DNA from 3 places in the Amycolatopsis sp. NPDC039088 genome. Region 3 is predicted to be linked to each of the others. Evidence: riboswitches for the same ligand, from Rfam matches in the RefSeq annotation. Region 3 holds a riboswitch; each other region holds the start of a gene.

Region 1 (7,913 bases), on a different contig from region 3:
TATGCCATGGCCGCGCGGGATCGAGTAGGTCGCGGAGCGATCGGATATCCGACGGCCGCCAGTCACGCAGCCGGACTTTCTCACCTTCGAGTGCGACGTTGTCCACCGGCCAATCGTGGCCCACCGGGGCTGGCTACGATCGTCAGGTGACTGAACTGCTCGGGCCTGCGGAGATCAGGGCGTTGGCGGCCGAGCTGGACGTACGTCCGACCAAGAAGCTCGGTCAGAATTTCGTGCACGATCCGAACACCGTGCGCCGTATCGTCGATCTTTCAGGAGTCGGCGAAGACGACGTCGTACTGGAAGTCGGACCGGGGCTCGGCTCGTTGACCCTTGGTCTGCTCGCGACCGGTGCCAAGGTCGTCGCGGTCGAGATCGATCCCGTCCTGGCCGGACGGTTGCCGGACACGGTGGCCGAGCGAGGGGGGGCCGAAAGGCTGACGGTCGTCGGGGCGGACGCTTTGCGGATCAAGGCGGAGGACCTGCCCGAACGGCCCACGGCGCTCGTCGCGAATCTGCCGTACAACGTCGCCGTTCCCGTCGTGCTGCACCTACTTGCCGAGCTGCCGTCGCTGACCAGCGGTCTCGTGATGGTCCAGACCGAGGTCGCGGACCGGATGGCCGCCGGGCCCGGGAGCCGGACTTACGGCGTGCCCAGCGTCAAGCTGGCGTGGTACGGGAAGGCGCGCAAAGTCGCCGCGGTGCCGCGATCGGTGTTCTGGCCTGTTCCGAACGTGGATTCCGCATTGGTCGCCTTCGAACGTGGCGACTTGGTGTGGTCCGTGGACCGGCAGCGCCTGTTCGCGGTCGTCGACGCCGCCTTCTCCCAGCGGCGAAAGACTTTGCGCGCGGCGCTGGCGTCGTGGGCAGGTTCCGCCGAACGGGCGGGGGAGTTGCTCGAGAAGGCGGGTGTCGACCCCAAGACTCGCGGCGAGCAGTTGGATGTTCATCAATTCGCTCGTATCGCCGCCGCGGCCGAATGACCAGCGGGTGGGCATGAGGGTGCTGCCCGTCGAATGCCGTCCGAGGTCAGCACGATGGCATAACCCTCTTCTCGATATGCGCCGTTCTAGCCTGTCTTAGCAGGCGGGAACCGTGACGCGGATCTGGAAACGCTGCCGCTGTCTCATGATATGGACAGCGGATCCTGTAGAGTGGGCACCGCCAGACGTGTGATCTGCGCCTACGCGCTTGCTTTCATCCAGTGGGATCGGTTTTACTCAGTGGGCCATCCCGAGCGACTGAGAGACCTGGCTCGCCGAAGTCGCAGCAACCACCCTCCACAGGGCAGGTGCTACCGCCAGGACCGATGGAGGCTGTGCCTAATGAACAGGGTCACCCACCCGCTCCTGCTGACCAGGCGACGTGTCGTCGATGAAGGTCGCCGCACGGTAAGTGCGTGTCGACGCTCCACCGTTACTGCCTGAGTCTTTCCCTTACCTCTGAAATCCGTCCGCTCTGGACGGTTAATCGGTGACGGTTGGCGCGCTCGAAAGAAGCGGCGCCCCATTCGCATGGAGCCTTTCGTGATCACTGTCGAAAACTTGTCGAAGTCCTTCCCCCTCAACGGAAATCCCGTCGTCGCCCTGCGCGACGTCAGCGTGGACATCCAAGCGGGCTCGCTGTTCGGAGTCGTCGGTCCGGCGGGCTCCGGCAAGTCGACCCTCGCTCGTTGCATCGGGCTTCAGGAGCGTCCTGACCGGGGCGTCGTCCGGCTCGACGGCCTCAACACCGGGACGCTGGACGGACGCCGCCTGCGCGAGATCCGCCGCCAGGTCGGTGTCGTGAGCACCAAGCCGGAGCTGCTCGCGGAGCGCACCATCGCCGGCAACATCGCTTCACCGCTCGAGCAGCTCGGCCTCGACGGACCGCAGCGCCGAAACCGGGTGGGCAACCTGCTCGACCTGGTCGGACTCACGCCACGGGCAGGTCAGCGGCCGGGCGAACTGTCCGAGGGGCAGCTGCGCCGAGTGGCGATCGCCAAGGCCTTGGCCGCCGGGCCGTCCGTGCTCCTGGCCGACGACCCGACCGCGGGTGTGCGGCCCGAGGAGTCCGGCGCGGTTTTGACCGTGCTCGACCGTGCGCGCGCCGAGCTCGGCGTGACCGTGCTGCTCACCACACCTGACGTCGGCGTGGTTCGCCGTGTCTGCGATGACGTGGCGGTTCTCGAAGCCGGTGCGATCATCGAACGCGGGACCGTGCTCGACTTGGTCTCCGACCCGAACAGCCGGACGGCGCAGGCGCTGCTTCCCGCGATCGAAACCAGCCGGGCTCAGGCCTCGAAGTACGACCGCGCGGTGGACGTCGTGCTTGTCGGCTTCGCGTCGGTCGGCGCCCTGCTGCCCGAGGCCGCCGGCCGCTTCGACGTCGAACTCGCCACCATCGGGGGCGGTCTGACCCGCATCGGCGACACACCGGTCGGCCGGTTCCGCCTCGGTGTGCGCGGTGAGCACGCGGACGCCGCGCTCGCCTGGATCGCCGAACGCGGCGGCCACGTGACGCACCCGGTTCGCGGACCGCAGGGCGTCGCCGCCTGATTTCTCCACGAACGGGCCGCCCTGGACTAAATCCGTCCAGGGCGGCCCGTTCATGTCTGACTCGTCCTGTTCTCTTTCTCCTGGTGGCAGCACAAGTGGGGCGGCCACGTAGGCTTGACGCGTGCTCGCCGTCGTACCGCCTCCAGTCACCGTCAGGGTTCCCGCCAAGGTCAACCTGCACCTGTCGGTCGGTGACGTACGTCCGGACGGCTACCACGAGCTGGTGACCGTGTTCCAGGCGCTTTCCCTGACCGACGAGGTGACCGTGGCGGTCACCGAAGACCCGGGTGTCGAGGTCTATGGCGAGGGGGAAGGTTCCGTACCGACCGGGGCCAACAACCTGGCATGGAAGGCCGCGCAGGCGCTGGCGGCTCATGTAGGCAAGGCGGACGGCGAATCCAAGGTTCGCGTGGTGCTCCGCAAAGGCATCCCGGTCGCCGGAGGGATGGCCGGGGGCAGCGCTGACGCGGCCGCGACCTTGGTCGGGCTCGCGTCACTCTGGAAGCTCGACATCTCCCGCGACGAACTGGCCGGTATCGCCGCCAAGCTCGGCAGCGACGTCCCTTTTGCGCTTTACGGTGGAACCGCACTGGGGACAGGCCGAGGTGAGCAACTGGTGCCGGTCCTGTCGCGGCACACCTTCCACTGGGTACTGGCGTTCGACCAGCGTGGTCTTTCGACCCCGCGTGTGTTCGGCGAACTGGACAGGTTGCGCGAAGAGGGCAACCCGCCGCGGATCGGTTCCCATACCCCGGTGGTCGAAGCGCTGGCGTCGGGTGACCCTCGGCAGCTGGCCCTGCTTCTGGGCAACGACCTGCAGGCGGCCGCCGTCTCGTTGCGTCCTGGACTGCGGCGCACCTTGAGGGCGGGGGTCAACGCGGGGGCACTCGCGGGCACCGTCTCCGGGTCCGGGCCGACCTGCGCGTTTCTCTGCGCGGACGCCCAGTCTGCGGTCGAGGTCGCCGCGGAGTTGTCCGGTGTGGGGGTGTGCCGGACGGTTCGCGTCGCGCACGGACCGGTTCCCGGCGCCCGGCTGGTCGGCGGGGACGACGCGCCACGACCGGCGCCGCCTCGAGTACACGCGTGAGGATGTCCGAACGGACATGTCTTAAATTCCCTTGTGGTGCAAGCTTTTTGGAAAGGATCGGCTGAGGAATGGCCAACTTGGTCAACCTGGAGTCGGTGAGCAAGTCCTACGGGGTGCGCCCGCTGCTCGATGGTGTTTCGCTTGGTGTCGCGGAGGGACAGCGCGTCGGCGTCGTCGGTCTCAACGGAGGCGGGAAGACGACCTTGCTGGAAGTCCTCGCGGGGCTCAGTGAGCCGGACGCGGGGCGGGTGAGTCACGTCCGTGGCCTGCGGATGGCCGTCGTCACCCAGCGGACCGAGCTTCCCGGCGGCAGCACCATCGGCGACGTCGTGCTGGAGCGCTACGGCGCGGAGCACGAATGGGCCGCCGACGCGCGAGTCAGGTCCATTATGGACGGTCTGGGGATCACCGCTCTCGGGGTCGACACCCCGACGGCGAACCTGTCCGGCGGTGAACGGCGTCGAGTCGCGCTGGCCGCGGCCCTCACCGGCGAGCTCGACCTCGTGGTCCTCGACGAGCCGACGAACCACTTGGACGTCGAAGGTGTGCGGTGGCTGGCGGACCACCTGCTCAACCGCAAGATCGCGGTCGTGGTCGTCACCCACGACCGGTGGTTCCTCGACACGGTCGCGAGTGTGACCTGGGAGGTCGCCAACGGTCGCGTCGAACAGTACGAAGGTGGCTACGCGGACTGGATCTTCGCGCGGGCGGAGCGGGCGAGGTTGGCGGCGACGGCCGAGGAGAAGCGGCAGAACCTGGCGCGCAAGGAACTCGCGTGGCTGCGGCGCGGCCCGCAGGCCAGGACCTCGAAGCCGCGTTACCGGGTCGAGGCGGCGGAGGCGCTGATCTCCGACGTCCCGGAGCCGCGTGACTCGGTCGAATTGCAGACGTTCGCGCGGCGACGGCTGGGAAAGACCGTGCTGGAAATCGAGGACGCCACCCTGACCGCCGGCGACCGCACCCTGCTCGACCACGTCACGTGGCGGATCGGGCCCGGCGACCGGATCGGGCTGGTCGGCGTCAACGGGTCGGGCAAGACGACGTTGCTCAAACTGCTCGGTGGTGACAAGGAGCCCGAGACGGGGCGCCGCATCGAGGGGAAGACAGTCAGCCTCGCGCACCTTCGGCAGGAACTCGACGACCTGCCGGGTGACCTGCGCGTCCTGCAGGCCATCGAAGAGGTCTCCGGACGCGTCGTGTTCGGCAAGCAGGAACTCACCGCTTCGCAGCTGGCCGAAAAGCTGGGTTTCCCCGCGGCGAGGCAGTGGACCCCGGTCGAAGACCTTTCCGGTGGTGAACGCCGTCGGCTGCAGCTGTGCCGGCTCCTGATGGCCGAACCCAACGTGCTGCTGCTCGACGAACCGACGAACGACCTCGATATCGACACGCTGCAGCAACTGGAAGACCTGCTCGATTCGTGGCCGGGCAGCCTCGTCGTCGTTTCGCACGACCGGTACCTGGTGGAACGTGTTTGCGACACCATCGTCGCCTTGTTCGGCGACGGGCACGTGACCCATCTGCCGGGCGGTATCGAGGAGTACCTCGAGCGGCGGGTCAAGAGCCTGGCGAAAGCCAGTGCCGACAGGAAGTCGGGCGGCGGGCAGGCGTCCGAGCCCAAGAAGAGCGCTGCGGAACAGCGGGCGGCGCAGAAGGAACTGTCCCGCCTCGAGCGCAAGCTCGACCAGTTGCACGCCAAGGAGGAGAAGCTGCACGCGGCGCTGCTCGCCGCGGCGACCGATCCGTCGAAGCTCATCGAGCTCAACACTGAACTGAAGGCCGTCGAAACGGAGAAGGAGGAGGTCGAGGCCCAATGGCTCGAGACCTCCGAAGCGATCGAGTGAGTTCACTCGACAGTGAGCGGGCGTTCCAGGGCGGACAGTAATGTGACGCGCATGAGTCGGTTCGTGGACACGCTCGTCGCCACCGCGGCGGGGCGAGGTCAGCAGCGGGGAATGGTCACGGGTGAGCCCAAGGAGCCGGTTCGGCGTACCTGGGCCGAGATTCACGAGCAGGCCAAGCGGGTGGCCGGTGGCCTGGTCGCCGGCGGGCTGGAGCCAGGCAAGGCGGTCGCGGTCCTGGCGGCGGCGCCGTCGTTGATCGCGCCGACGGTGCAGGCTGTATGGCTCGCCGGTGGCAGTGTGACGATGCTGCACCAGCCCACCCAACGCACCGACCTCGCCGAATGGGCCGAGGACACCGTCCGCGTGCTGCGGATGATCGGGTCCGGTCTGGTTCTGCTCGGTGAGCCCTTCGATCAACTGGCGCCGGTGCTCACCGAGCATGGCATCGCCTTCCAGGTGATCACCGAGCTGCTTGAGTCCGAACCGCTGGCGGAGGCCGTTCCGACGGCCGAATCCGACACCGCGCTCCTGCAGCTGACCAGTGGGTCGACGGCCGATCCGAAAGCCGTGCAGATCACCTACGGAAACCTGTACTCGAACGTCAAGGCGATGGTCGACCGCGCCGAGTTCGATTTCGACGTCGATGTGATGGTTTCCTGGCTGCCCACCTTCCACGACATGGGGATGGTCGGCTTCCTGACCGTTCCGATGACCTTCGGCGTCGAACTGGTCAAGATCACGCCGCTCGAGTTCCTGTCGGGGCCGCTGATCTGGCCGCAGCTGATCAGCAAGTACAACGGGACGACCACGGCCGCGCCGAACTTCGCCTACGCGATCGTGGGAAGGCGGATGGCGCGAGTCGAGGACGACGACGCCTACGACCTCTCGAAGCTTCGGATCGCGCTGAACGGTGCCGAGCCGATCGACGAGACGGCTGTGCAGACGTTCGTGGACGCCGGGGCACGGTTCAAGATGCCCGCCGAATGCGTTTTCCCCGCGTACGGTATGGCGGAAGCGACTCTCGCGGTTTCGTTCGCGCCGTTGTTCACCGGGCTGACCCTGGACGTCGTCGAGGCCGATGCGCTTGAAACGGACAACCGCGCGGTGCCGGTGCCCGAGGGCGACCCGCGGCGCGGGACCGACGCCGTCCGCTCGTTCGCGATCCTCGGGCCGCCGCTCGACGGGCTCGAGGCCGAGATCGTCGACGACAAGGGCACCGTTCTCGGAGAGCGCCAGGTCGGGGAGATCCGCCTGCGCGGCGAGGCCGTCACGCCGGGATACCTGACGATGGAAGGACCGCTCGCGACGCAGGACGAGAACGGCTGGCTGCTCACCGGCGACCTCGGTTACCTGATCGACGGCATGATCGTGATCTGTGGCCGCCGCAAGGACGTCATCATCATGGGCGGCCGGAACCTGTATCCGACCGATATCGAACGCGCGGCCACGTCGGTCGAGGGGGTTCGAGCGGGGAACGCGGTTGCCGTGCGGATCGACGCGGGCAGCCGCCGGGAGCGGTTCGCCGTCGTCGTCGAGTCGAAGCTCGCCGGGGATCCCGACACCGAGAAGGCACTGGCGAAGGAGGTCGCGGCCAAGGTGCGCGACGCGGTCGACATGCGGCCGTTCGCGGTCGTCGTGCTTCCGGCCGGAAGCCTGCCCAAGACGCCGTCGGGCAAGGTGAAGCGGGCCGCGACGGCCACCCAGTTCGCGGACAAGATCGCCAAGAACGCGGCGACCACCTGACACGAAAGGGCCGGGCCGGTGAACGTCACCGGCCCGGCCCTTTCGCGGCGCCTCCCGTGGGTCAGCGGCGTCGCCAGAGCGGCTTGCGGGTGTGGGTGTGCTCCAAGGCCGGCGCTATGTAGTAGTCGGCGGACTGGGAGAGTCCGGCAAGCGTGCCTTCGACATCCCGGAGGAAAGCGTCGACGGCCGCCGGGTCGTAGCCTCGTTTCGAGAGCGGCGCTCTGGCGAACGCCACATTGTGGACGTCCGAAACCGACAGGTCGTCGTCGCCGTCGAGGGTCGCCGCGACGCGTTCGAGGAAGGCGTCCACTGCGGGTTCGTGGTATCCCCGTGCGCCGATGGGTGCCCGGTCGAACTGCCGGGTTCTCGCCTCGAACGCGGTGACGGGCACTAGCGCTCCTGGACGAACTCGACAGGCCCGCGGTCCGGAACGGCGCGTTCGGCGGTCGCCTGGCCCTCTTCGCGCGCGCCGGGCACGCCGAGCGCCTGCTGACCGGTCCGGTGAGCGAGTTGTTCCTCGACCTTGTCGAGGAACTCGTCGACTTCGCGTTCGTCGTAGCCGCGCTTCCCGATCAGAGGGCGCGAGAACATGACGTGGTGGACTTCGGCCGCCGTCAGGTCGTCCCGGTCCGAGATCGTGTCCGCGATCCGCTCCAGGAACGCGTCGACCTCGTGTTTGGCGTATCCGCGCCGCCCGATCGGGGC
Region 2 (7,913 bases), on a different contig from region 3:
CGACTTGCCGTGGTCGATGTGCGCGATGATGCAGAAGTTCCGGATGAGCTCCGGGGGCGTGAACGTGGTGTCGGCGAACGTCGTCAACGGGTTTCCTCGCGAAGGTCGGGGTGTGCCACGTCTATGGTCCCATGCCGCTCCGGGTGGGAGTGGGGGTCATCCCCGATGCGGGCCTTGGTGAGCTGTGGTGCCCTCGAAGTATGAGTACTTCACTGGCCCAAATGCTCGACCGCACCTTCGGCCGTCCCAGGGGGCTGCTCGGCCGGTTCGGCGGTCTGGCGATGGAGCGCGGCAACGCCGCCACCGAACTTCGTGTCGTCGAACTGGCGGCGATCGAGCCCGGCGAAACCGCCCTGGTCGTGGGCCCCGGCCCGGGTGTCGGCCTGCAGGCCGCGGCCGAACGCGCCGCCCGCGCCATTGGCGTCGACCCGTCGGCGGAGATGATCGCCCGCTCCCGCCGCCGGTGCGGCGACAAGGTGGAACTGCGCAGTGGTACCGCCGACTCAACGGGCGCGCCGGACGAGAGCGTCGACGTGGTCATGAGCGTCAACAACGTGCAGCTGTGGGAGGACAGGGCGGCCGGGTTCACCGAGCTGTTCCGCGTGCTCCGGCCCGGCGGCAGGCTGCTGCTGTCGTCGCACGAGAAATGGCTGCCCGTGTCACGGCACGAACTGGCCGACGAGGCGGCCGCGGCCGGCTTCACCGACCTGCAGACCTGGACCTGGGAACCGCCGGGGTTCGGCGCGTCCCTGGCCGCTCAGCTCCGCGCGGTCAAACCCGCGATCTAACGCGGATCGGTGCGCAAGGGATGCTCACGCGGCACCTCGACCAGCACGATCCTGGTGCCGTCCGGATCGGCGATCCACGCCTCGTCCAGGCCCCACGGTTCACGCCGTGCTTCGCGGACCGGTTCCAGCCCTTTCGCGGCGAGTTCCTCCAGCGCCGCCGTCAGGTCCCGGACCTGAAGCCACAAGGCGACGTCCGGGGTCGGACCGGTCTTCCCGGTCCCCACGATCTCGATCGATCCGTTCCCCGCGAAGAACACCGTTCCGCCGGGGAACTCCTTGTCGATGGCCAGGCCCAGGGTGTCCCGATAGAACGCCGTCGACACATCGAGATCCTTCGGGTGGATCAGCACCCTGCTGCTCAACACGTCCATGGCTCAATCCCTACCGGATGCGTTCAGGCCATCGCAATCGCGGTGATACCCGCGAGCACCACCACCGACCCGGCCAGCCTGCGGACGGCGTTCGCCTCTCCCAGCACCAGCCAGGCGGCCAAGCCGCCAAGGACGATGCTCAGCTCCCTCGCCGGTGCGACGAGGCTCACGGGAGCGATCTGAAGGGCGTAGAGGACCAGCAGATAGGCGACCGGCGAGAGCAGGCCGACGAGAAGCACTTCACGCTTGTGCTCGCGCCAGAGCCACGAGAGCTCTTCACGGTCCTTCAGTGCGTACGGCGCCATCATCAGGCTCTGCACGACCGCGCCGGTTCCGAAGTAGACGATCGGCGGGACACCGAGACCGGTGACCGAATGCGCGTCCCACAGCGTGTACGCGGCGATAGTGAGCCCGGTCAGCAGCCCGTACGCCACGCCTTTGCGGCGAGCGACGCGATCCGCGGCGTCGGCGTGCGCCGGGGACCGTCCGGTCCCGATGACCAGCACCCCGGCCACCACCAGGAACGCCCCCACGAGACCGAGTGGACCCGGCCGCTCGCCGAGCAGCACCACGGCCGCGAGCACCGAGATCAGCGGCCCGGTACCGCGGGCGAGTGGGTACACGACGGAGAGGTCGCCGACGGCGTAACCCCGCTGGAGGACGACTCCGTAGGTGACGTGCAACACGGCGGTGACCGCCGAGGCGAGCAACCACGTCCACTGTGGACGTTGCGGCTCCACGACCAGCGAGATCACCACGACGGGGGCGAGCAGAACCGCGGAAAGACTGTAATAGGCCCACACGAACCGGGCTCCGCCGCTGCGGATCCTCTTGGCGGCCAGGTTCCAGCCGGCGTGGATGACGGCGGCGGCGAGGACAAGGGACAGGGCGGTGGCGTTCACTGGGGACCTTTCACGTTTTCCGCGCATGCGGAAAACCCGGTCCTCCAGGCTTTTGTCCCGTCAGATGAACGGCGGCGCTTCCGGCCCCGCCGATGGTGCCGCTCGGACCTGCCCCACCTGCCCTGATTGTGTGCTGCGCGGAACGGGCAGGCGGCGGAACCCTAGGCACTACGATCTTCACCGTACCGCAAGCACCCGTCCGGAGGCGGCCGCGATCCGCCTCGGGACGGCTGTTAAGCTTGCTCTTCATCGCCGTGTGGCATTCCGTCATGGAGGAAACCCGCGCCGCTTTCGCGAGCGCGCAGGGCCAAGTCACAGCGCGGCGGTGAAACCACCGAGAGATCAAGAGGAGCGCCCCCGTGGCCAACATCAAGTCGCAGATCAAGCGCATCACCACCAACGAGAAGGCGCGTCAGCGCAACCAGGCGATCCGGTCCTCGGTGAAGACCGCGATCCGCAAGTTCCGCGAGGCCGCCGACGCCGGCGACAAGGCCAAGGCCCTCGAGCTGCAGAAGGACGCGGCCAAGAAGCTGGACAAGGCCGTCACCAAGGGCGTTCTCCACGCCAACCAGGCCGCCAACAAGAAGTCCGCGCTCGCGAAGCGCGCGAACTCTCTCTGATCGGCTTTCGAAGGGCCCCGGTGACGCGAGTCGCCGGGGCCCTTCGCCATGTTCAGCGACTGGTGCCGTGTGCGTCGACGACCTCCAGCACGGCGCGTTCCAGCGCGTACTCCGGGTCGGCCGCGACCCCCTTGACCTCGGCGTTGAGCCGGGCGACGATCCGCATCGCGGTGGCGAGACCGTCCTGCCCCCAGCCGCGGGCCTGCCCTTGGGCCTTGCGCACCTTCCACGGCGGCATCCCCAGCTCGCCCGCCATCTGGTTCGGGTTCCCGCGACCGGCGCCGGACACCCGTGCGATCGTCCGGACCGCGTCGGCGAGGGCGTCCGCGACCAGTACGTGCGGGACGCCGAGCTGCATCGCCCAGCGCAGTGACTCCAGCGCCGCCGCCTTGTCACCGGCCACGGCCTTCTCGGCGACGGCGAACCCGTTCACATCCGCGCGGCCCCGGTGATAGCGGCGGACCGCCTGCTCGTCGACCACTCCCCCGGAGTCCGCGACGAGCTGTGTCGCGGCCGAGGACAACTCGCGCAGATCCGAGCCGACCGCGTCGATCAGCGCGAGCACGGCCGGTCCGTCGATCTTTCCGCCCACCCGGCGGACTTCGTTGCGGACAAAGGACTCTCGCTCAGCGGGCTTGGTCAGTTTCGAGCACTCGACGACTTCCGCGCCTGCCTTCTTCAAGGCAGCGGGGAGCGCCTTGGCGGCCTTGCTCCGGCCGCCTCCGCTGTGCACGACGACGAGGACGATGCCGTCGGCGGGCGCCTTGATGTAGGCCATCACCCCATCGGCGAGCTCTTGTGAGATGTCGTGCGCGGATTCGAGGACGATGACCCGGGCCTCGGCGAACAGTGAGGGGCTGACCATCTCCGCGAGTGCCGGGACTGTGAGGTCCGACACCCGGATCCGGCTGAGATCCGCCGTCGGGTCGACCGCTTTGGCCGCGTCAGAAGCGCCACGGATCGCGCGTTCGATCAGCAGCTCTTCCTCACCGAGGACCAGGACCAGCGGCGATGGGGCGGAAGCTTGCGTCGTCACGGTGACGATCCTGCCACTCCTCCTCTCGTGTGCTTTGTCCGGTGATGTGTTCCGGGCACGGTGGCCCCACGCGAGCCCCATGTCGTACGGTGTTAGCGAGGCGACGCGATCATGCGCGTGCCGACAAGTGAATACCGCTCATCCAGAGGGGCAGAGGGAACGGCCCGATGAAGCCCCGGCAACCGGCGTCAGCCTGTCATCCCGCGATCGTGGGATAGCTGACGAACACGGTGCCAATTCCGGCCCGCCTCGGCGGGGCAGATGAGGAAAGGACCTCGCGATGACCGCAACCCTCGGCACGACCTCCACCACCAAGACCCCGGATCTCGGACCGGCCGTCGAACTGGTGTCGAAGGAAGAGGGACACCGGCAGCCGCTCGCCCCCGAATTCGTTTCCGCCGAGGACTTCTCGCCGCTCGAGGTCGCCTACGACTTCGGCCGCGTGCGCCGCGAGGACATCGAAGCGGGGCCGAAGAACATCTGGCGCTACAAGAAACTCCTTCCCGTTCCCTCGAACGTCGAAGAAATCCCCAACACCGAACCCGGCGCCACCCGGCTCGTCCAGGCTGACAGGCTGGCGAAAGCGCTCGGCGTCAAGAAGATCTGGGTCAAGGACGACACCGGCAACCCCACCCACTCGTTCAAGGACCGCGTGGTCGCCGTCGCGCTCGCGGCCGCGCGCGAGTTCGGGTTCGAGGTGCTCGCCTGTCCGTCGACCGGCAACCTGGCCAACGCGGTCGCCGCCGCGGCGGCCCGCGCGGGCTGGCGGTCGGTCGTGCTGATCCCGAAGACCCTCGAACGCGCCAAGATCCTCACCACCGCCGTGTACGACGGTGACCTGATCGCGGTCGACGGCAACTACGACGACGTGAACCGGCTCGCCACCCAGCTCGCTGCGGAGCAGGAGAGCTGGGCGTTCGTCAACGTGAACGTCCGGCCCTACTACTCGGAAGGCTCCAAGACACTGGCCTTCGAGGTCGCCGAGCAGCTCGGCTGGCGCCTTCCCCCGCAGATCGTGGTGCCGATCGCCTCCGGTTCCCAGCTCACCAAGGTGGACAAGGGTTTCCGCGAGTTCGGACAGCTCGGCCTCGTCGAGGAAACGCCGTACAAGGTGTTCGGCGCGCAGGCCACCGGCTGCTCCCCCGTCTCGGCCGCGTTCCGCGCGGGCCACGACGTCGTCCAGCCGGTCAAGCCGGACACGATCGCCCGGTCGCTGGCGATCGGTAACCCGGCCGACGGCCCGTACGTCCTCGACGTGGTCAACCGCACCGGCGGAGCGATCGAAGACGTCACCGACGAAGAAGTCGTCGAAGGCATCCGGCTGCTCGCCCGCACTGAGGGCATCTTCACCGAGACCGCCGGCGGGGTCACCGTGGCGACGGCCAAGAAGCTCATCGAGACCGGCAAGCTCGACCCGGACGCCGAGATCGTGCTGCTGATCACCGGCGACGGCCTCAAAACCCTCGACGCCATCGAGGACAAGGTCGGCCCGAAGGCCACCGTCAGCGCTTCGGCCGACGCTGTCCGCGAGGCACTCGGCATCTGAGATCCCGCCGGCCCGCCTCAGGAACGAGGCGGGCCGCGGGGCTCACCCCGGCGCAGCAGGGCGAGACCTCGCGCGTCGGCGACGACCGCGGTGTCGCCATCCGTGTCCGTCCTGGCGACCAAAGCACCGACAGCGGCCAGGTTGTCCAAAGTGGACTTACTTGGATGGCCGTAGGTGTTTCCGGCGCCGACACTCACCAACGCTACCCTCGGCGCGACGACGTTGAGGAAATCCGGTGCCGTGTAACGGCTTCCGTGGTGCGGCACCTTCAAGATCTCGGCACGCAGATCGACCCCCTCCGCCATCAGGTCGGCCTGCGCGGCGAGTTCGACGTCGCCGGTCAGCAGCAACCGGCCGGCCGGGGTCCCGGCACGCAGGACGACCGACCCGTTGTTGATCACCGTGCCGTCCTGCTCGAGGACTGATCGCCGTGTGACATAACGTGGCCCCAGTACCTCCAGTGACAGTCCCGGCCAGTCCAGCCGTTGCCCGATCCCCAGTTCCAGCAAGGGAATCCCACGGCGCGCGGTTTCGTCGGCGACCTGCTGCCACGCCCACGCGGGCGCCCGTCCCGGACCGACGGCGACCGCACCGACCGACCGGCCCTCGAAGACGGATTCGAGACCGCCGATGTGGTCGGCGTGCAGATGGCTCAGCACGACCAGCGGAACGCGGTCCACGCCGAGCCTGCTCAGACACTCGTCGACCGGTCCCGGTTCCGGGCCGGTGTCGACCAGGATCGCCCTTCCCGGTTCGGCCGTCGCGAGGACCACGGCATCGCCCTGCCCGACGTCGCAGGCGACGGCACTCCACGATGCCGGTGGCCACGCCGGGGCGAGCACCCGCGCCGGCACGAAGACGAGGAGTCCGGCCGCCAAGGCGATCGCCACCAGGATCCGGGCATACCGCAGTCGGATCACGACGAGCAGTACGACGAGCAGGCCGGCCGCCAAGAGCCCGCCCCACCAGCCGCCCGGCCACTCCACGACCGCTCCCGGCGCACGGGCGCCGTGACGGGCCACGGTGATGAGCCAGCCGGCCTCGGGTTCGGTCAGGCGGACCAGCAGTCTTCCCGCCGAAGGCCACCACGGCCCGATGACGGTGGCGAGCACGCCGCACACGGTGGCCGGGGCCACCACCGGCGCGGCGAGCACGTTGGTCACCACCGAGACGAGACTGACCGATCCCGCCATCCCCGCGATGACCGGTGCCGTCACCACGAACGCGGCCAGCGGGACGGCCAGTCCCTCGGCGAAGCCGGACGGCACGCCACGTCCGACCAGCCACTCGGCCCACGGCGGAGCCAGCAGTACCAGCCCCGCCGTGGCCAGCACCGAAAGGGCGAACCCGAAATCGGCGGCCATCGCGGGATCGGCCACGACCAGCCCCGCCACGGCGAACCCGAGTGCGGGCAGCGCCGAACCCCGGCGGCCCAGTGCCAGCGCCAGCAACCCGACCGCACCCATCACTCCGGCACGGAGCACGCTGGGCGCGGGTCCGGCGAGGACCACGAACCCGGCGAGCCCCGCGGCGGCCGCGGCGGCGGATGTCCGCGGCCCGACCCGAAGCGCCCTCAGCAGGAGAAGGACCGAGCCGCAGACGATCGCCACGTTCCCACCGCTCACGGCCATCAGGTGGGACATACCGGAGTCCGTGAACTCACGCTCGACCCGAGGGGACAGTGCGCTCGTGTCCCCCACGACCAGTCCGGGCACGAGACCGGCCTGCTCCTCCGGGAGAACGGCGCACAGCTCCCGGAGCCCGGCGCGCAGCGATTCCGCGGCTCGCTGCCACCAGGGCGCCGGTCCGAGCGCCGACGGCGGGCCCCGCACCGAGAGGACCGCGACCGTCAGTTCGGCTCCCTTTGCCGGGGCCAGCCGCCCGGAGGCGGTGACCTGCTGCCCGGGCAGCAGGTCCGTCCACCCCTCGGCGGGAGCGAGCAGGAGGATCCGGCCGGCCGAATCCGCCCCTCGCCCGTCCACCACCACGGCGTCCACCGTCGCGGCGATGACCACCAGGCGGGTGCCTGCCCGGCGATCGGCGTATCCGGCACCGCGGACCGGACGTGGCCGCTCGGTGACCACCACCCTCATGGTGGCGGCGCTCCCCCGTGCGGCGGCGGCACGGAGGTCGTCCTGCTCGGCGGCCCGGATCCGCAGCGCCACCGGACCGGCCGTGAGCGCGCCGAGAACCGCGAGCGCGCCCAAGCCCGTCACCCACCGGGACGCCGTCCGGCGGGCACGGACGCCGACGAAGATCGCGAGCACCGCGGCGGCCGCACCGCAGAGCATCGTGATCCACCAGCCGCCGAGCAGCCCGGAAAGAGTGCCGAGCCAGGCCGTCGCCGCGGCCGGTACCAGCCGCAGGTCCTGCCCTCGCCACGACGCGGTGTCCACTTCGGACGGATCGGCGGACGGGTTCATCCGACGGACACCAGTTCCCGGACCTTCTTGAATTTACTTTCGCCGATCCCTTCTACTTCACGGAGTTGCTCGACCGTGGTGAACCCACCGTGCCCGGACCGCCAGTCGACGATGCGCTTCGCCATCACTTCGCCGACCCCGGGCAGGGTGTCGAGTTGCTCGGCCGTGGCCGTGTTCAGGTCGAGCTTCCCTGGCGGTGTCCCCGGACCGGCCGCGGCCGGTCCGGG
Region 3 (7,913 bases):
GAACGTGGAGCCGTCGAGCAGCGGTGACGAACAGGTCGAGGCCGGGATCGGACAGGGGAAGGTGCAGGTCAGCCCGTTGGGCGCGGCGCTCATGGCCGCCACCGTCGCGGCGGGGAAGCCGGTGGTGCCGAAGCTGTGGCAGGGGCTGGAGACCAAGGTCAACAGCGGTTACCAGGCCCCGGCGGCGGGGGTGCTGAATCAGCTCCGCGCCATGATGCGCGAGGTCTGCACGACGGGGACCGCCAAGTCGTTGAAGAGCAGTGGGGCCGTCTTCGGCAAGACCGGGACGGCGCAGTTCGGCTCCGGTGCCGTCGCCAACGGCTGGTTCGTCGGCTACCGCGGAGACGTCGCGTTCGCGGTCATGCTCGAAGGTTCCAACGACTCCAAACCCGCTGTCCAGCTGGCGGCGAAGTTCCTGGCCGGCTGACGGTTCGGTCCGCGCCGAACCGTCGGTCTTCTACGGTGGGCGCATGGAGACGATCGCCCTGGCCGAGGTCGCGGCCGTGCTCGCCGATCCGAGCCGCGCGTCGATGTGCCTCGCGCTGCTCGACGGCCGCGCCTGGACGGTGACCGAGCTGGCGGGCACGGCCGACGTGGCCGCGTCGACGGCGAGCGAGCACGTGACGAAGCTGGCCGAGGCCGGGTTCATCACGCGCGTCAAGCAGGGACGGCACAGCTACGTCCGGATCGCCGACCCCCGGGTGGCCGAGCTGATCGAGCATCTGGCGCAGCACGCCGCCCACCGTCCGGTGAAGGGGTTGCGTTCGTCGGTCCGGGCGCGGCGGCTCGAGTTCGCGCGGACCTGCTACGACCACCTCGCGGGGAAGGTCGGGGTCGCGATCCGGGACGGGATGCTCGCCACCGGCCTGATCGGCGAGGCGGACGGCCTGACCCTGACCGGACGGGGCCGCGAGGTGCTGGGCGAACTCGGCGTGGAGATCGCGGAGAGCCGCCGCCCGCTGCTGCGCGACTGTCTGGATTGGACGGAGCGGCGTGAACATCTGGCGGGCCGGGTGCCGTCGGCGTTACTGTCTCACGGAGTGAAGGTCGGCTGGTTGTCCCGTGAGGGCAACCGCGCGGTGAAGGTCCTGCCCGCGGCGGAAGAGCCGTTCGCGGCGCTCGGCGTCGACCTGCTAGCTCTGCGGAGTCCTTAAAGGACATTCTGTAACACAGGCCGGCCGACTCGCCGTCAAGCGGTACACGAAGGAGTGACGAGCACCGCCTCACTATTCTGAAGCCCTCACGGCGGCCGGACGGGAGGCGACTCATGGAGCAGCTCCCGCTCGTCCTGGGTACCGGCGGTGCCGTCCTTCTCGTCGCCGTGATCGCCGTCCGGGTGTCGATCCGGGTCGGCCTTCCCTCGCTGCTGCTCTATCTGGGGATGGGGGTCCTGCTCGGCGAAGCCGGGTTCGGCATCCAGTTCGACAACTCCGAGCTCACCCAGTCGCTCGGGCTGGCCGCGCTGGTGATGATCCTGTCCGAAGGTGGCCTCACCACCCGGTGGTCGGCCGTGAAACCCTCGCTGGGCATCGGAATCGCACTGTCCACAGTGGCCGTCGCGGTGAGCATCGCGGTCACCGGCGCCGCCTTGCACTGGTTGCTCGGTCTCGATTGGCGGATGGCGTTGCTGTGGGGCGCGGTGCTCGCTTCGACCGACGCCGCCGCGGTGTTCTCGGTGCTGAGATCGGCGGGGATCGGGAAGCGGCTCGTCGGCGCGCTGGAAATCGAGTCGGGCATCAACGACGCCCCGGCCTACATCGCCGTCGTCGTCCTGGCCGAGGGCGCGACCGTGGACTGGTCGCTGCCGCTGCTGGTGATCTACGAACTCGCCGCCGGCCTGGTGATCGGCCTCGCTTTCGGCTGGGGCGGCGCGCAGGCGCTGCGCCGGGCCGCGCTCCCGGCCACCGGTCTGTACCCGCTGGCCACGATCGCGGTATGCGTCGTGGCGTATTCGAGCGGGCAGCTCGCCCACGCGTCCGGCCTGCTCGCCACCTATGTCGCGGCTTTGGTGCTGGGGAATTCGAAGCTGCCGCACCGCTCGGACACGCTTTCCTTCGCCGAAGGCCTCGGCTGGCTCGCGCAGATCGGGCTGTTCGTGCTGCTGGGCCTGTTCGCCTCGCCGAGCAGGATCTTGGAGAGCCTGGTCCAGGGGCTGGTGGCGGGCGCGGTCGTGTTGTTGCTGGCTCGTCCGCTGTCGGTGGTGCTGTCGGCGCTGCCGTTCAAGATTCCGTGGCGAGAACAGGTGTTCCTGTCCTGGGCCGGACTGCGCGGGGCGGTCCCGATCGTGCTCGCGCTGATCCCGCTGTCGTCCGGGGTGCCCGGCGCGCAGGAACTCGTCGACGCGGTGTTCGTCCTGGTCATCGTGCTGACCCTGCTCCAAGGCGCGACCTTGACCCCGCTCGCCAAGGTGCTCGGGCTGGCACAGCACGCCGAAGCGCACGAGATCGACGTCGACTCCGCGCCACTCGACGAGATGGGTGCCGAGCTGCTGCAGGTCCGCATCCATCCCGGGTCCAAGATGCACGGCGTCTACCTGGCGGAACTGCGGCTTCCGGTGGGGGCGACGATCAGCCTGCTCGTCCGCGACGGCACCGGGTTCACACCCAACAAGAACACCCGGCTCCAGGAACGGGATCAGTTACTCGTAGTCACCACCTCTGAAGCGCGTGACGGCGCCGAACGACGGCTTCGTGCCGTCGACCGGGCCGGTCGCCTCGCCAGGTGGAAGGGCGAATCCGGCCAGTAGGTCACCAACCAGCCCCGGTGGTTCGTCCGAAGATCTCGGAAAGTTCGTCACTGGTTATTCCCTTTTGTACTCCTTTTGGATTACTTTCCCGGCAATCCACTCCATCGAATGGGTGAGTGTCACGGGTTAAGGAGTACGCAAGGTGACGAATCTTCGTGCGCAGTTCGCCAGCCTGGGGGCCGCGGCCGTTCTCGTCGGGGTGATCCTGTCGGCGCCCGCGTCGGCCGCGGGCGCGTTCCCGGCGTTCGGCTTGCCGTTCGACACCGGCCAGTCGGTCTACTCGGCGGGGATCCACTCGGACAACGGAGCCTCCGGCGTGAAGAACGCCATCGACTTCAGCCCGGCGGACAAGACCGTCCGCGTCCCGCTGGCAGGTACCGTCCGGATCCAGCACTGCGACGGCGGCGACTGGGTGACCGTCGACCACGACGGCGGCTGGCGGACCGGGTACTACCACCTGGAAGGCATTGCGGTCACCGACGGCCAGCGCGTCGTCCCGGGTGACGCCCTCGGCCGGACCGGGAACGCGCTGCCCTGTGGTGGCAGCAGCACCGGCGCGCACGTGCACTTCACCCTGTGGACCCTGCCGACGGCAGCCGCCCAGGGCGGAGACTCCCGCGACTTCGGCGTCGGCGCGGGCAACTGGAACGGGATGTCCTACGACGAGGTCTCGACCAAGGTCGCCGAGGCGTACGGCGAACCGGTCGACGGCAAGACCTTCGGCGGCTGGCAGTTCACCGCGGGCGCCGAGCAGTACTCGGGTACCGCCACCGAAGTCGGCTCCCGCTCCGTCGTTTCCCTGCCCGGCCGATTCCGCGTCTGACTCCGGCGTCCGGGGTTCTTCTCGCTTGCGGAGTACGTGAGCGGCGTCTCAACATGCGGGCAAGGGGTGGCTCGATCGCCGGGGCATCCGCTAACTTCGTCCCTAGGTCACGAGTGTCAGCGTCAAGCCCCGGCTAGCTGACCGGCAACCCTCCTTCCGCGGTGGGGTGCCCCGGGTGAGGACCTGGCTCGTCGCGCGGTGCGACGGGCAAGCGCGGGATCCTCGTCGGGTCCCCTGGCCCGGAGGATGACGATGACTCTCGCTCTCGAACGCACCAGCACCCCCGCCACTGTCGCGGAAACCGTTGCGACGCACGAAATCCCGGCGGTCGCCTGCGCCGATCTGCGGGTCCCGCTGGTCACCGGCGGCGACATCGGCTACGCCAACCTCGACCACGCGGCGAGTGCCCCCTGTCTGGACAAGGTGCGTGACGCGGTCGACGAGTTCCTGCCCTGGTACGCCAGCGTGCACCGCGGCGCGGGGTTCGCTTCGCAGATCTCCACCAAACTTTACGAGCGCACGCGCGGAATCCTGCGGAAGTTCGTCGACGCCCGCTCGACCGACACCGTGGTGTTCACCCGTAACACCACCGATTCCTTCAACCTTCTCGCCCGCAGCCTGCCGAAGCACACGTCGGTCGTCGTGTTCGACACCGACCACCACGCCGCCTTGCTGCCGTGGAAGGGTCCGAACGTCCGCCGGATCAAGACGCCGCGTACCCGCCTCGCCGCGGTGTCCGCTGTGGACGAAGCACTCGCGGACTGCCCGCAGGGCCCGCGGCTGGTCGTCGTCACCGGCGCGTCCAACGTGACCGGGGAACTGTTGCCGGTCAAGGAGATCGCCGCGGTGGCGCGACGGCACGGCGCCCGGATCGCCCTCGACGCCGCGCAGCTCGCGCCGCACCGCCGGATCTCCGTGCGCGAGCTGGACGTCGACTACATCGCGCTGTCGGGCCACAAGCTGTACGCGCCCTTCGGTGCCGGTGCGCTGATCGGCCGCGCCGACTGGCTCCGCGCCGCCCAGCCGTACCTCGCCGGTGGCGGTGCGACGAAGCTGGTCACCCGCGACTCCGAGGACCTCGGTGTCGTCTGGAACGCGGGCGCCGAGCGGCACGAAGCCGGTTCCCCCAACACTGTCGGCGTCTACGCGCTCGGCGTCGCCTGCGAGACGTTGGCCGCGAATTGGGACGCGGTCGTCGCCCACGAGGACGAACTGCTGGCCCGGCTGCGGCGTGGTCTCGCCGGTATCCCCGGCTTCGCCGAGCTGCGGTTGTTCGACGCGCCGGTCGACAGGGTCGGCACGCTGAGCTTCGTCGTCGACGGCTTCGAGCCGGGCTGGCTCGCCGCCGTCCTGTCCGCGGAGTACGGCATCGGTGTGCGGGACGGCGCGTTCTGCGCGCATATCGCGACCAAGCGGCTGATCTCCGCCGCCGGTTCGGCCGGTCAGCAGGCCATCCGGGTCAGCCTCGGTCTCGGCAGCACCGCCGAGCACGTGGACCGGCTCGTGCTGGCGCTGCGCCAGATCGTCGCCCGCGGCGCCCGCTGGCAGTACGAAAAGCCGGAGGGCCGCTGGGTGCCGGAGAACGACCCCCGGGAGCTTCCCCCGTTCTGCGCCTGACCCACTACCCTCACCCGGCATGGGGAACGAGCGACCGCGTTACTGGTTTCCGTTGGCACTGCTGGGGTTCGTCCAGCTGATCGTGGTGGCGCTGTCGTTCGGCCCGCCGTGGTCGGAGGGATGGTTCGCCTACGCGCCCGCCACGGGCGGCCAGCAGTTCCTGACGCAGAACCTGTACGGCGTGGAGATGAGCCGCGCGAACGCGGTCGCGTTGGACGCGTCGTTCTCCGGCGTCGGCCGCGACGACGGCTGGCTGTTCGCCGTACTCGTGGTCTACCTCGGCACCGTGCTCTTCTACGCCGTCAAGGCCACGCGGGCGGGGGACGGCCCGCGGTGGTGGAAGGTCCTCGCGCTCGCCGTCGGCGGCCTGGTCGCCATCCTGCTGGCGGATCTGGTCGGCTACTGGGAATTCGACATGGACGGCGACGCGCGGAGCGCGGTACTGCTGACGCTGGGCCTGGTCCTGCTCGCCTGGCTGGACCGCAGTGTGCTGGTGCTGGTCGTGGCCGCGGCGTTCGTGCTCTGCGCGGTCGTGCTCGCCCAAGGACGGCTCGCGCTGGTGTTGTCGTCACTGGTCGTGCTCGCCGGGGCGTTCGCGGCGCTGCTGAGCAGGCCGAAGGCGGCCGCCGGACAGAGCTGAGCACACTCCGTGGAGAATAGGGGAGTGAGTACAGAGCCCGAGACCGCGCCGCCGTCGCCGCCGCTGCCCAAAAAGCGCGTCGCCGTCGTGTTCGCCGTCGCCGCCGTGCTGTGGGGGATCGACCTCCTCACCAAGCAGCTCGCCGTGTCCACGCTGGAGGGCAAACAGCCGGTCGAGTTCCTCGGTGGGCTGGTGTACTTCCAGCTGGTGCGCAACCCCGGTGCCGCCTTCTCGATGGCGACCGGGCTGACCTGGGTGCTCGCGCTGGTCGCGGCCGCGGTCGTGGTCGCCATCGTCTGGCTGGCCCGGCGGCTGCGTTCGGTCGGCTGGGCGATCGGTCTCGGGCTGGTGCTGGCCGGCGCGCTCGGCAACCTGACCGACCGGATCTTCCGCGCGCCGGGCCCGTTGCGGGGGCACGTGGTCGACATGATCTCCGCGTTCGCGCCGAACGGGCAGGGCTGGGCGATCTTCAACGTCGCCGACTCCGCCATCTGCGTCGGCGGCGTGCTCATCGTCATCCTCTCCCTGCTGGGCAAGGACTACGACGGAACATCTACAAAGGACACGAAGAAGGCGGCAACAGAATGAGCGCGCGCATGCTGCCCGTTCCCGACGGGCTCGACGGAATGCGCGTCGACGCGGGACTGGCGAAACTGCTGGGACTTTCCCGCACCGTCGTGGCGGAGCTGGCCGAATCCGGGGAGATCCTGCTCGACGGCAGGCCCGCCGGGAAATCGGACCGGCTGGCCGCGGGCGGACTCCTCGAAGTGACGCTCCCCGATCCGGCGTCGCCGATCGAGGTCGTCGCGGAGCCCGTCGACGGAATGAAGATCCTGCACGACGATGACGACATCGTGGTGATCTCGAAGCCGGTCGGTGTCGCGGTGCACCCGAGCCCCGGCTGGACCGGCCCGACCGTGGTCGGCGGGCTCGCCGCCGGCGGGCTGCGGATTTCGACCTCCGGCGCGGCCGAACGCCAGGGCGTCGTGCACCGGCTGGACGCGGGCACCACCGGCGTGATGGTCGTGGCCAAGAGCGAGCACGCGTACACCGTGCTGAAGCGGGCGTTCAAGGAACGCACCGTCGACAAGGGCTATCACGCGATCGTCCAGGGCCATCCGGATCCGACGCGCGGCACCATCGACGCGCCGATCGACCGGCACCCGCGGCACGACTACAAGTTCGCCGTCGTCCAGGGTGGACGCCCCAGCGTCACGCACTACGAGGTCGTCGAGGCCTTCCGTGCCGCGTCGCTCGCCCAGATCAAGCTGGAGACCGGGCGCACGCACCAGATCCGCGTGCACTTCTCGGCGCTCAAGCACCCGTGTGTCGGTGACCTGACCTACGGCGCCGACCCGGTGCTGGCGCGCAAGCTCGGGCTGTCCCGGCAGTGGCTGCACGCGAAGACACTCGGCTTCGCGCACCCCGCCGACGGGCGTTGGGTCGAGTTCGAGTCGGAGTACCCGGACGACCTCGCCAACGCGCTGCGCATCCTCCAGGACGAGAACTAGGCCCTGATACGCATTTAGTCCTCTGAATGCGGTTTGGGGACTAGTCGTCGATCGACCAGGTGAGGGTGCGTTCGTCCGGTTCCGGGCGGGGTGACCACCGGACGGCGACTACGCGGGTGGTGTCCGGCAGCACGTAGACGGTGTGGCCGCCGAGGGTCTCCCCGGGGCGGACGCCGATCTTGTGCGGCGGACGCGAGGTCAGGGAGACCGGCGCCTTCGCGATCGGCTTGCCGTCCGCGGTGAGCAGTTCGAGGTAGTTGTCCGGGAGCGACACGAATGGGGTGTTCCCGCGGTTGGTGATCTCGGTGTGCACCACGACCGACCGTTCACCGGCCTCCAGCGAGTAGCCCGCCGCGCTGAACAGGTAATCCGCCGGATCCTGGACCTCGAGCAACTGGACGGTGAGCTGCTCGCCTTCCAGCCCTTGGGTCTCCATGACGTCGCCTGTCCGGCCCTTCTTGCCCTCCGGGGCCTGCCGCGGCGCGGCCGGTGGCTCGTCGCCGCGGGCCCAGGACGCGGTCTGCGGGACACCCCAGGTGCTCATCACTGGATCGGGAGGCGGCATCGGGGGCGCGA

The links. Region 3 has a riboswitch for S-adenosylmethionine ahead of ACZ7KI_RS16885 (aminotransferase class V-fold PLP-dependent enzyme). Riboswitches for the same ligand answer to the same signal wherever they lie in the genome.
Region 1: it holds a riboswitch for S-adenosylmethionine, as region 3 does, so the genes downstream of both, ACZ7KI_RS22655 (methionine ABC transporter ATP-binding protein) here and ACZ7KI_RS16885 (aminotransferase class V-fold PLP-dependent enzyme) in region 3, are expected to answer to the same signal.
Region 2: it holds a riboswitch for S-adenosylmethionine, as region 3 does, so the genes downstream of both, thrC (threonine synthase) here and ACZ7KI_RS16885 (aminotransferase class V-fold PLP-dependent enzyme) in region 3, are expected to answer to the same signal.

What each region holds. Positions count from the first base shown of each region.
Region 1 is NZ_JBVKAE010000017.1:137,644-145,556, reverse strand. Features, by position in the region: gene ACZ7KI_RS22665 (GNAT family N-acetyltransferase) at 1-106, opposite strand, end outside; gene rsmA (16S rRNA (adenine(1518)-N(6)/adenine(1519)-N(6))-dimethyltransferase RsmA) at 147-983, shown strand; SAM riboswitch class I at 1,226-1,316, shown strand; gene ACZ7KI_RS22655 (methionine ABC transporter ATP-binding protein) at 1,527-2,537, shown strand; gene ACZ7KI_RS22650 (4-(cytidine 5'-diphospho)-2-C-methyl-D-erythritol kinase) at 2,659-3,624, shown strand; gene ACZ7KI_RS22645 (ABC-F family ATP-binding cassette domain-containing protein) at 3,693-5,465, shown strand; gene ACZ7KI_RS22640 (fatty acyl-AMP ligase) at 5,517-7,208, shown strand; gene ACZ7KI_RS22635 (DivIVA domain-containing protein) at 7,270-7,599, opposite strand; gene ACZ7KI_RS22630 (DivIVA domain-containing protein) at 7,599-7,913, opposite strand, start outside.
Region 2 is NZ_JBVKAE010000010.1:50,017-57,929, forward strand. Features, by position in the region: gene lepA (translation elongation factor 4) at 1-87, opposite strand, end outside; gene ACZ7KI_RS15065 (class I SAM-dependent methyltransferase) at 201-788, shown strand; gene ACZ7KI_RS15070 (VOC family protein) at 785-1,159, opposite strand; gene ACZ7KI_RS15075 (EamA family transporter) at 1,183-2,088, opposite strand; gene rpsT (30S ribosomal protein S20) at 2,421-2,681, shown strand; gene holA (DNA polymerase III subunit delta) at 2,734-3,717, opposite strand; SAM riboswitch class I at 3,853-3,985, shown strand; gene thrC (threonine synthase) at 3,998-5,263, shown strand; gene ACZ7KI_RS15095 (ComEC/Rec2 family competence protein) at 5,281-7,686, opposite strand; gene ACZ7KI_RS15100 (ComEA family DNA-binding protein) at 7,683-7,913, opposite strand, start outside.
Region 3 is NZ_JBVKAE010000011.1:174,863-182,775, reverse strand. Features, by position in the region: gene ACZ7KI_RS16905 (penicillin-binding transpeptidase domain-containing protein) at 1-427, shown strand, start outside; gene ACZ7KI_RS16900 (ArsR/SmtB family transcription factor) at 471-1,154, shown strand; gene ACZ7KI_RS16895 (potassium/proton antiporter) at 1,268-2,746, shown strand; gene ACZ7KI_RS16890 (M23 family metallopeptidase) at 2,889-3,569, shown strand; SAM riboswitch class IV at 3,675-3,789, shown strand; gene ACZ7KI_RS16885 (aminotransferase class V-fold PLP-dependent enzyme) at 3,822-5,186, shown strand; gene ACZ7KI_RS16880 (hypothetical protein) at 5,206-5,826, shown strand; gene lspA (signal peptidase II) at 5,851-6,414, shown strand; gene ACZ7KI_RS16870 (RluA family pseudouridine synthase) at 6,411-7,337, shown strand; gene ACZ7KI_RS16865 (AsnC family protein) at 7,378-7,913, opposite strand, start outside.